Regions from separate parts of the Flammeovirga sp. SubArs3 genome, predicted to be linked through region 3. Evidence: riboswitches for the same ligand, from Rfam matches in the RefSeq annotation. Region 3 holds a riboswitch; each other region holds the start of a gene.
What was found. A riboswitch is a leader RNA that binds a small molecule or an ion and turns the genes downstream of it on or off. The one in region 3 is predicted to bind cobalamin.
Positions count from the first base shown of each region.

Region 1 (3,283 bases), on a different contig from region 3:
TCACGGCTACGTCTGTCTCCTTCTCTTACCTTTTGAATAAAGTTATCAGAAACAGTTACACCCATGAAAATATTTTGAATTGTCTTTCCAACATCTTTAATAGTTAGAAATTCGTCGATATCTTCATGCTCAACGTCAAGGTAAGCAGCAAGCATACCTCGTCTTGTACTTCCTTGGTTTGTACCGTTGATTACTGAATCAAACATTTCCAAGAAAGGGTATACACCGTTTGAAGTACCGTTATTTGTTATTTCAGCACCTCTAGGACGTACATCAGACATATTGATAGAAGTACCTCCACCAATTTTCGACATCATCATTACTTCTGCTAAAGTAGAACCGATACCAGCAATACTATCAGGCACATAACTACCAAAACAACTGATTGGTAATCCTCTTTCTGTACCCATATTTGACCATACAGGTGAAGCAGGACATAAATAGTTATTCCAAATAGCGTCAAAGAATCTTTTTTCGAAATCGGGTCTTTTTAATCGAGTTGCAGCAGCTTTAGCAATTCTTGTTACAGCATCTCTTACAGTTTCACCTTCTAATAGGTAACCGTTATTTAAAGTTTGCAATCCTTCATGAGTCATCCATTTTGGGCTTGCTTCCAAATTAGATGCTTCAGCAGTTAAAGTAATTTCAGACATAATTAAGAACTGAGGGTGTGTAGTGGTGTTTAGAAAGAAATTGAAATTACAAGGGAGAATAGCTGCTCCCTTGTATTGTAGTATTTTTGCTTAGAATAAATCGTCAGCGGTAACTGACTGAGTTTTCTTTGTATATTCTGTTGGACGTACGGCAAAGAAATCATCATGAGCAAGACCGAATACTTCCTCATCAAACCATTGCATTTCTTTAAGTACTTCTTTGTCTACTTCGAAAGTTGGCTTTAAACCAATTTCTGATAAACTCTTATTTAAACGGTCTCTCATGAAATGTACCAAGTGATTGATTGGTAAGAAATCAAACTCGCCATTTTCAAAGATGCCTGTAAGTAATCTTACTTCAACATCATGAGAAATCTTAGCCGCTTCATAGATACGGTTTTGTAATTCTTCAGTATTCAACTCAGGGTATTCAGCAATCATGGAGTTGTACAACCACATACCTGCTCTTGCATGTGAGTTTTCATCTTTCGCAGACCACTTAATGATATTACCAATACCTTTTAATTGGTTTTTGAATTTTTTGAATGAAAGAAGAATAGCAAACTGAGAGAATAAGTTTACATTTTCAGTGAAACAAGAGAAAATTGCAATCGACTGAAGTAAATCTTCTGGTTTTGCATTTCCTTGTGCATCAACTGTCACTTGTGATAACATTTCAAGACGTTCCATAGCTGTTTCATCTTCTAGGAATGCCTCAAAATTATCCAAATCTAACAATTCGTTTAAACGAGCGTATGCTGATGCATGTCTAGCTTCATTTTCTGCAAAAGTGATCGCCATTGCTTTAATCTCAGGCTTAGGAATAAATTGTCCGATCACACCCCAGAAATCATCCTGAACGTTTGTTTCTGTTTGTGCAAATGTCTTTAAAATATTACCAATAACATCACGCTCATGATCACTTAAGTTTGTTTTGAATTGCTGAATATCAGCATCAAAATTCACTTCTGAGTGAATCCAAAAAGTCTGATGAATTGCATCAATGAACTCTTGTGCTTTTGGGTATTCAAAAGGTTTGTAAGCTACACGTTTATCTAGTAAACTCATTGTTATATTTAAAGTTTTTAATGTAAACAACACTGACAACTAATTTGTTGCCGCACATTTGACGTTTGCTAATTTTACTTTACAAGACTCTTTGACTAAAACTTTGAAAACATTCAAAGAAGATAGATCAACGATTTGCTCTCCCTTATCCCGAAGGAGGTAAATTAAGCACACGATGGCAGGTCTTCTGGCTCGTTTTTAAGTGATGAAATTCTCCCTTCCCATACCCAAAAGATATAGTGGTTAAAAATTGAACTCATCTAAAAACTTACAGCTGCGGGAACAGCATAGGAATTACACCTATTTCCCTTTTCACTGAAGCATTCTCAACTTCACTTCAGCACCTTCGTTTTAACAAATAAATAGCCTTTTCGTGATTATTGCAAACATTTTTGATGGTAATTTTATAAAAAAAAATATTCTCAATTTTATCATTTTTTACTTGACTGAATCAAAAATTAGCGCTAATAAGAAGAGAGCTAACTACCTATCAATAATTGTACTATTCTAATATTTCAAAAAGTAACACCTGTCCCAATCAATGAAACATTTTTTGTATTACTCGTTCAAAAAAAAATATAATATATAACACAATAAATCAGGATTTGTTTTCAGAGATCACATAACGACTATATACAAAATTAAATTTGGGTTGTATCATGAAAAAAAAGCTCATTTTTAATAAAAGATTTTTTTTCATGATTCACCTTTTATTAAAAATGAGCTTAATGACTGTTTGTAAATTTCAAACAAACAGAATTATTGTCTTGATTTTTTATTCAAAAAATAATAATGATGTCATCTTAAAAAGCTTCACCAAAAGTTAGATAAATTCCGGAGCTTCCATCAGGGCCAATTCCATAGTCCGCTCTTAGTGATGCTTTGTCTTCTTCGTTAATCAGTAACCTTACACCAACACCTCCCGAAAGTTTAGTTTCTGAAAAATTAAAATCACTGCTATTTTCATAAACGTTAGCAGTTGCAACAAAGGCTGTCATTCCTAATCTCCAGAACATATGCTGTCTTACTTCTGCTTGAAAGGCGATCATATTATTATCTCTATATCTACCTTCATAGACACCTCTCATCATATTCAAACCTCCCATAAGTGCCATTTCTCTAAAAGGAACATCACCATATGTTGAGTTGTAAATACCCTGAAAAGCCACTACTGTTTTTCCTTCTTTCTCTCTACTCACATCAAAGTACTTTCTTGCATCCAAGTAAATACGTTCGAATTTATAATCGCTTCCTAAAAAAGAGTTATAGGTTTCGATTTTAGCTTCAATATAATGCCCGCCAGAAGGTGTCAATACAAGGTCTCTTGTGTCCCATTTGTACACAAATCCTAATCCTGAAAGTGAACCACCTGCATACCCAGGTATTTCAGAGACATCACCATAACTTCCATCCTCTCTTGGTCCAACACTTATATCCCAAAAATTAGCGTATCTGTATTGAAGACCAAAAAACATCTTATCTCTAATTTTTTTCAGAAACTGTTGTCGGAAATCAACTTTGGTCCAATCCATCAACTGTTCATTGCTATTTGGAGTGTCCCC
Region 1 covers NZ_CANDOA010000001.1:63,232-66,514, forward strand. Annotated here, with positions in the region: gene QL232_RS00245 (ribonucleoside-diphosphate reductase subunit alpha) at 1-653, opposite strand, end outside; gene QL232_RS00250 (ribonucleotide-diphosphate reductase subunit beta) at 744-1,721, opposite strand; cobalamin riboswitch at 1,881-2,084, opposite strand; gene QL232_RS00255 (BamA/TamA family outer membrane protein) at 2,525-3,283, opposite strand, start outside.
Region 1: linked by a shared signal. The riboswitch ahead of QL232_RS00250 (ribonucleotide-diphosphate reductase subunit beta) and the one ahead of QL232_RS19770 ((2Fe-2S) ferredoxin domain-containing protein) in region 3 are both predicted to bind cobalamin.

Region 2 (3,283 bases), on a different contig from region 3:
CTTACATATCAGTTTTCTCCTATGGGGACAGTAATCGAAGCTGAAACGGTTACTGAACTATTAAAGGTAGTAGACGATGCTTATAAGATTATGGATCCCATCTCTGACCGTATTTATTGTGTAATGAACATGGATTACAATAAAAATAAATCAGGGATGATTAAGGCGAAAACAGAATCTATTGAGAAAAGAATAGGTAAAGTTTAGGCTGAGAGAAGAGAACATTGGATGTTCTCTTTTTTTATTGAAAACATTTCCGAGCATAGGTAGTTAATTCTCTGTAACACTTATGTAGACCATGAAAAATTATCTAATAATAGGAGGGGCTTCCGGAATAGGAGAAGCATTAGTAAAAACACTTGCAGAAGGTGGAAATAGAGTATTTGCTACTTATAATAAGACAATGCCTACGTTTGAGAACGAAAATACACATTACCAACAGTATGATGTACTTTCGGAGACCAATAACTTTGATCAGCTTCCAGATGAACTAAATGGAGTAGCATATTGTCCTGGTAGTATAAACCTGATGCCTTTTACAAGATTAACGCCTCAAAGTTTTATTGATGATTTTCAGCTTCAAGTCAACGGAGCCGTAAAGGTTTTACAAGCAGTGATCAATAAACTGAGAAAATCACAAGGGAGCATTGTATTGTACTCAACAGTTGCAGTGCAGACAGGTTTTAAGTTTCATACTCAAGTAGCTGCATCAAAAGGTGCGATAGAAGGGTTAACAAAAGCATTGGCAGCAGAATATGCTCCAAAGGTTAGAGTAAATGCAATAGCACCATCATTAACCGATACTCCTTTGGCATCAAAATTACTTAGTGATGAATCAAAGAAGGAAGCGAATGCCAGTACTCACCCATTAAAGAGAATTGGTGAGGCTGAAGATATTGCAAGATTATCTGCTTTTCTTTTATCGGATCAATCCTCTTGGATGACAGGACAAATCTTGCATGTGGATGGAGGTATATCAACACTTAAATTATAATCATCATGTTTGGACTATTTAAAAAGAAATCACCCAAAGAAAAATTAGAAGCGAAATACAAGAAGCTTTTGGAAGAATCACATCGTTTGTCGCATACAGATCGAAAAGCTAGCGATCTAAAAATGTACGAAGCGAACGAAGTGCTAAAAGAATTAGAAAAATTATAAGCGGTTTAAATATCGTATTATGTTAAGGTTTGTGGTTATTAGATACCGCAAACCTTTTTTTAATATTATTTATTAATAAGATTAAATAATGATCAACATCACTTTGAATTAAATTAAACCACACCACTTTTGTTTCGCATTGGTTCCGTAAGGAATAACAGGGAATCTAGTGAAAATCTAGAACTGTACCCGCAACTGTAAAAGTTCAAAAAGTCATTTTTCAATAGGCCATTGTAGTATACGAGAAGGCGAAAAGTGAGAGCTAAGTCAGGAGACCTACCAAGCATTTATTTTTTTAGACAAAACTTCGGGAATAAAGTTTGAAAAATTTCATGGTACCACTTGGTAGATCCCCTCTATCGAAGAAATGTAAGCTTACCTAGAGTTTTGTCACCTAATTTTTATTATTAAAAGCAAAGTGATGAACAAACAATTTACAAGACAATCATTCTATTTCGTAATACTCTTATTATTTGGACTATTCAGTTGTGATAAAGAAGAGGCATCAATCACTGCATATACTGTTGATTTTGATTGTAATGGTGGTACAAAAATAGAAAGCCAAGAAGTTTTAGCGGGCGAAAAGGTGACTACGCCAACGGACCCTACGAAAGAGGGACACGAATTTTTATATTGGACGAAAAATGATCAAGAATACGATTTTTCAAAAGAAGTAGTTGATGATTTTACATTAACGGCGTTATGGGAAGAAATCGAAGTCACCTATCAAGTCACATATAAATTTGACAATGGACAAGAAGATAGTGTAGCTACTGTCATCGAAAATGATCTATTAAAAGCTCCTCAAATCCCACTAAAAGAAGGGTTTATCTTTAAATTCTGGTCTGAAGATGGTGCTGAATTTAAATTTGGAGAGGCTGTTACTTCTAATATTGAACTGACGGCAATTTATGAAGAAGTCATTGATCAGTATGTTGTTTCCTTTGATCCAAATAATGGTGAGCAAATGACATTAGTAACTGTCGATGAAGATACTGAAGTAACTGAACCTGAAAATCCACAAAAGGAAGATTATGAGTTTCTAGGATGGTATTTAAATGATGAACTTTATGATTTTACTTCAAAAGTTAATGGTGATATTACTTTAATAGCAAAGTGGAAAATCGTAGCAGGAGAAACTACATTTGAATATGCGACCATTTCAAGAGATGATTTTAATAGTTTAAGTAACGGAGATCATATTATGGTAAAAGCTCAACTCAATTACCTATCTAGAGGTTGGGCTTGGGGTACTGAGGTTTATCTTGTTGATAATAAAGAAAATAGCTCAAAAGACTTATATAGCCATTCAAACTACGGAATGTTCACTTTCCCATTATCAGTAGCAAGCGATGACCCAATGATGGGCGGTACTTATGTATTTAATCTAGTAAAAGATGTTTACATGTCATCACCTCAATTAGGTTTTGGATATATGCGAAATGAGGAATTTGATGAAACAGGAACTCCTGCTTATGATGGTGGAAAATGGAATGCACCTATGCGTTACGGAATCGAGTTTTTCGATGAAATTATTAGAGGTAACGTTAGAGAAGTGAATTATTCTGCTGAAAAAGGTTTATCAGTAGTTGTTGGTACTGAGGAAGTAACGATTAAAAAGAGAGTGGAGGATGGCCAAGGGAATATCACATACGAGAATTTATCTGAAAGTGATACATCTTTATTTGACGATCATCTAGAACAGAATAGATATATCTACACTATCCAAGTAGAAGGCGAAACAGTTTCTGTTTTAAACAAAGATACATTGCAAGTTTACGCTTCAATCTTACCCTAAACACTAACTAAGAGGGAATACGTAAAAGTATTCCCTCCAAACGATTCTAATTATGAAAAATATTTTAAAAATACTTCCAGTAATACTCATTTCTGGGTGTGATAATTCAGAGATTGAAGACACAAGCTATAAACCTATTGATAATCCAGATGCACAACCTTATATCTCAGAGGTAATAGATTTCAAACCTGCTCCAGGTCAGTTTATGAATAAGGTAGAAAATGATTTTGAAGCAGCAGAAAACATTGTAGGTAATACAGATCAATTTATCTCATTAGGTGCATTTGGAGGAGAGGTAACCTTTAAATTTGATCACTCGATCCT
Region 2 covers NZ_CANDOA010000006.1:165,343-168,625, forward strand. Annotated here, with positions in the region: gene QL232_RS17750 (thiamine-binding protein) at 1-207, shown strand, start outside; gene QL232_RS17755 (SDR family oxidoreductase) at 299-994, shown strand; gene QL232_RS17760 (Lacal_2735 family protein) at 1,000-1,161, shown strand; cobalamin riboswitch at 1,285-1,460, shown strand; gene QL232_RS17765 (InlB B-repeat-containing protein) at 1,583-2,959, shown strand; gene QL232_RS17770 (hypothetical protein) at 3,012-3,283, shown strand, end outside.
Region 2: linked by a shared signal. The riboswitch ahead of QL232_RS17765 (InlB B-repeat-containing protein) and the one ahead of QL232_RS19770 ((2Fe-2S) ferredoxin domain-containing protein) in region 3 are both predicted to bind cobalamin.

Region 3 (3,283 bases):
CTTACTGTCTCTAAATATGGGTAGAGGTAACCCTAAGGTTACTGCAGCATTTGTATATAAATCCCTTCGAATAGGATGAAGGCCTGCACAGCCGTTAATCACTTCCCCAAAAAGGTCCTGTTCTATCACCTCTACAATCAAATTTATCGCATCGGTTTGATGGATAACATTGACTGGCACATTTGGATTTTTCAAGACCCTATTTTCCCTTAGTAGCTGAGATGGATGACGTCCTCCTCCAATTAAACCTGCCATTCGGACAGCTGTCAATTGTTTTCCAAAATGTTGACGTAATACTTTTTCTGCTTGATATATATTTTTCCCTCCAATACTTTCAGGAGTGAAATGATCTGATTCTTGAATAGATTGATTGGTATTTGGATAGACAGAAGTGGAACTTACAAAGATGACTTTTTGATGAGTAGGTGTATGTTTTGTCAATTGTTCAATTTGTTTGACATACACTCCATTTTGATCTCTCCGGTCAGCAGGAGGAAAACAAATAATTAAAACATCAGATGAATTGATAAAATCACTCCAGCATCCATGAATTTTATCTTCTTCTATTTTAATCAGTGAAATTTGTTCTGAAGGTTCAAAAGTGAGTAATTCTTCTATTGAGGCAACACTACCTCTCACATCAAACCCTCTTTCTCTTAAACAATTGGCTAATGGTTTTCCTAACCAACCTACTCCTACAATAGTCACCTTTCTTTTCATACTGTTTCCAATTTTATCCCTTTTAATTGTACTTCTAAACAGTATTGCCAAGCATGGTTTTCAAGCCAAATTAGCCCAAGTTCTTCACCAAATTTATTTTTTAGTCGAATCCCTTTTTTTAAGGAGTCCAACTGTTCAAAATATTCAACTACTGCAATTCTCTTTTTGACTAGATTTTGATTTTTCTGATCAATTGGAGCGATAATCAACTCTATTGTTTCCTCTGCCAATTCTAGTTCAAGAGTATACTTTTGACTGTAATTGACATTTTTAATTTCACTAAATGAAAATGATGTTCGATTAGCAAGAGAAAGCGTAGAATATGGACTATTTTCCGATAAATAGAGAAAAAGTGGATAGGTATATTGATCAGAGGCAAAGCCTTTTGTTATTCGACATTCTCCAAGTTCTGAGTCCATCTTTATAGAAAATGGTTTTGGAGTAAAAGCACCTCTTTCTTTCTCCGATTTTATCTCAGACCATTCATCTTGATAGAGTAAATAGTCTTCAACGGGTTTTTGGTGTTCCAAATGGCTTTTAATAATTTCTAAGCCCTTTTGTGGAGTGAGATCTTTGTACCAATAGTTGGGTTGAACAATACATGTTGGAGCATCCTCACACCGGCCATTACATCTAGTTTTGATCGTATGAGTACTGTCCCATTGTCCGCTATTTCTAAGGTAAGCTCTTACATTTCGTACTACTTCCTCAGAACCTGCTTTTTGGCAAGATCCACCATCACAAAATAAAAAAATCTGTTGAGTCTCAGCAATGTTTTTCCCCATGATTCAGATTGTTTGATGAATAGCAACAATTGGGGATAATAGAATGACAATCTGTTTATTGTTAGCAAGTTAGTAAAACTAACAAAGTGTACTAATAGATTGAAGGTCACAACTTTTATTCCCGAAAGTTTGTTTTCTTGTTTGCAAAAAAAGGTAGGTATTCTGACTTGCTTTCTTCTGTTACTCCTTCCCATTTATCTTAACAGTGGCTCATTGTAACAAAATTGTTTTCGAAAGAAAACGAAAGCTTACAGCTGCGGGTACAGTTTTGGATTCACACCAAATTCCCTTTTCATTCCAACATTAGGAACTCCTTTTCAGCAGTGGCAAATTTACTTAATTTTAGTTGGTAAGCAAACCTTGTTAAGAACAAAGTCTAAACGGCTCTGTACTGATGTAAATGGTAAATAAACTATCTCAAATCCATAATCCAGATAAGTTTTCTCTAAAACAGGTGATAATTGCTGCTGATAAGAAAATGATTCTGGCCTTTGAGGATCTTTGGTATATATTTCTTCCCAAGGAAGTGCAAAAAATACCTCTTTTTTATAATATCGATGGAAAGGAAACAATGTTAAGTAATCAGGAACTGGTTTCTCCTGAAACCGAAGGTAGGCAATGGTATCAATAATACTTCTATCACAAAAAATTGCTTCGGAATATTCTCTTAAATGATCTAATGTTCTTTGAAAGACTAGTTCACTAAACCGTTCAACGTTCTTCCATGGCATGCCTTCTCTTCCATATTTCTGTTCATCTATTATCACCTGACGCGAGGCTTCGGGCATTGTTAATACACTCGACCTTTCAATCGTATTAATCAAGGTCGTTTTTCCTGTACCTGCTGCTCCTGAGATGATAGAAATACTCATTAGTAGACTTGTATTAAAATGAGATAAAAAGCAATGAGTAAAACGAAAAACCAACTAGTACTATAGTTGATATTTGCTACTTTATAAATTTCTTGATGCAGAATAGATCTTTGATTAGTTCCGATATATGGTTTCTCTACCAATTTGCCTCCATAATAATTAGGACCACCAAATCTCACTTTTAGAATATAGGCTAAAGCAGCTTCCGGATACCCCGCATTGGGACTACTATGTTTTTTTCCTTCAGTGAAAACTGTTGCCAAACCTCCGAACCGAAATGAAACGACCAACATAAAAAAAGCTGTTAGTCGGGCAGGAATATAATTCGCAACATCATCTAGTTTGGCTGCAAATCTCCCAAATTGTTCATAGCGGTCATTTTTATAGCCAATCATAGAATCAAAAGTATTGATCATTTTATAGGCCATTGCTCCGGGAACTCCTAAAATGACAAAATAGAACAAGGGGGCAATTACACCATCACTTAAGTTTTCAGACATAGTTTCAAGGGTAGCCGTACGAATTTGCTGTTCATTTAATGCTGAAGTATCTCTACCTACAATCCAAGAAAGTCTTTTTCTCCCTGCCTCTAATCCTTCTTTTTCTAATACATTAAACACTGCAATTCCTTCTTTTACTAATGTTTTATTGGCTAAACAGTAAAACAATAAAATGACACTAAGAAGTATTGATACAATAGTATTTAACTCATCAATATAGTTTAGTACATAGTAAGGAACTACAAATGATAAACTCACTAAAGTAATCGTTAATAAAGCTCCTTTTAAAAACTTATTTTTTCCATTATTTAGACGCTTTTCTCCCTTCGCTATAAGGTTTCCATATCCCACAATAAGGTGTGGCAAAACTCTAGGATCTCCAAAAATTTGATCCAACACAAAGGCA
Region 3 covers NZ_CANDOA010000007.1:234,387-237,669, forward strand. Annotated here, with positions in the region: gene QL232_RS19765 (hypothetical protein) at 1-720, opposite strand, end outside; gene QL232_RS19770 ((2Fe-2S) ferredoxin domain-containing protein) at 717-1,505, opposite strand; cobalamin riboswitch at 1,640-1,837, opposite strand; gene QL232_RS19775 (AAA family ATPase) at 1,838-2,377, opposite strand; gene cbiB (adenosylcobinamide-phosphate synthase CbiB) at 2,377-3,283, opposite strand, start outside.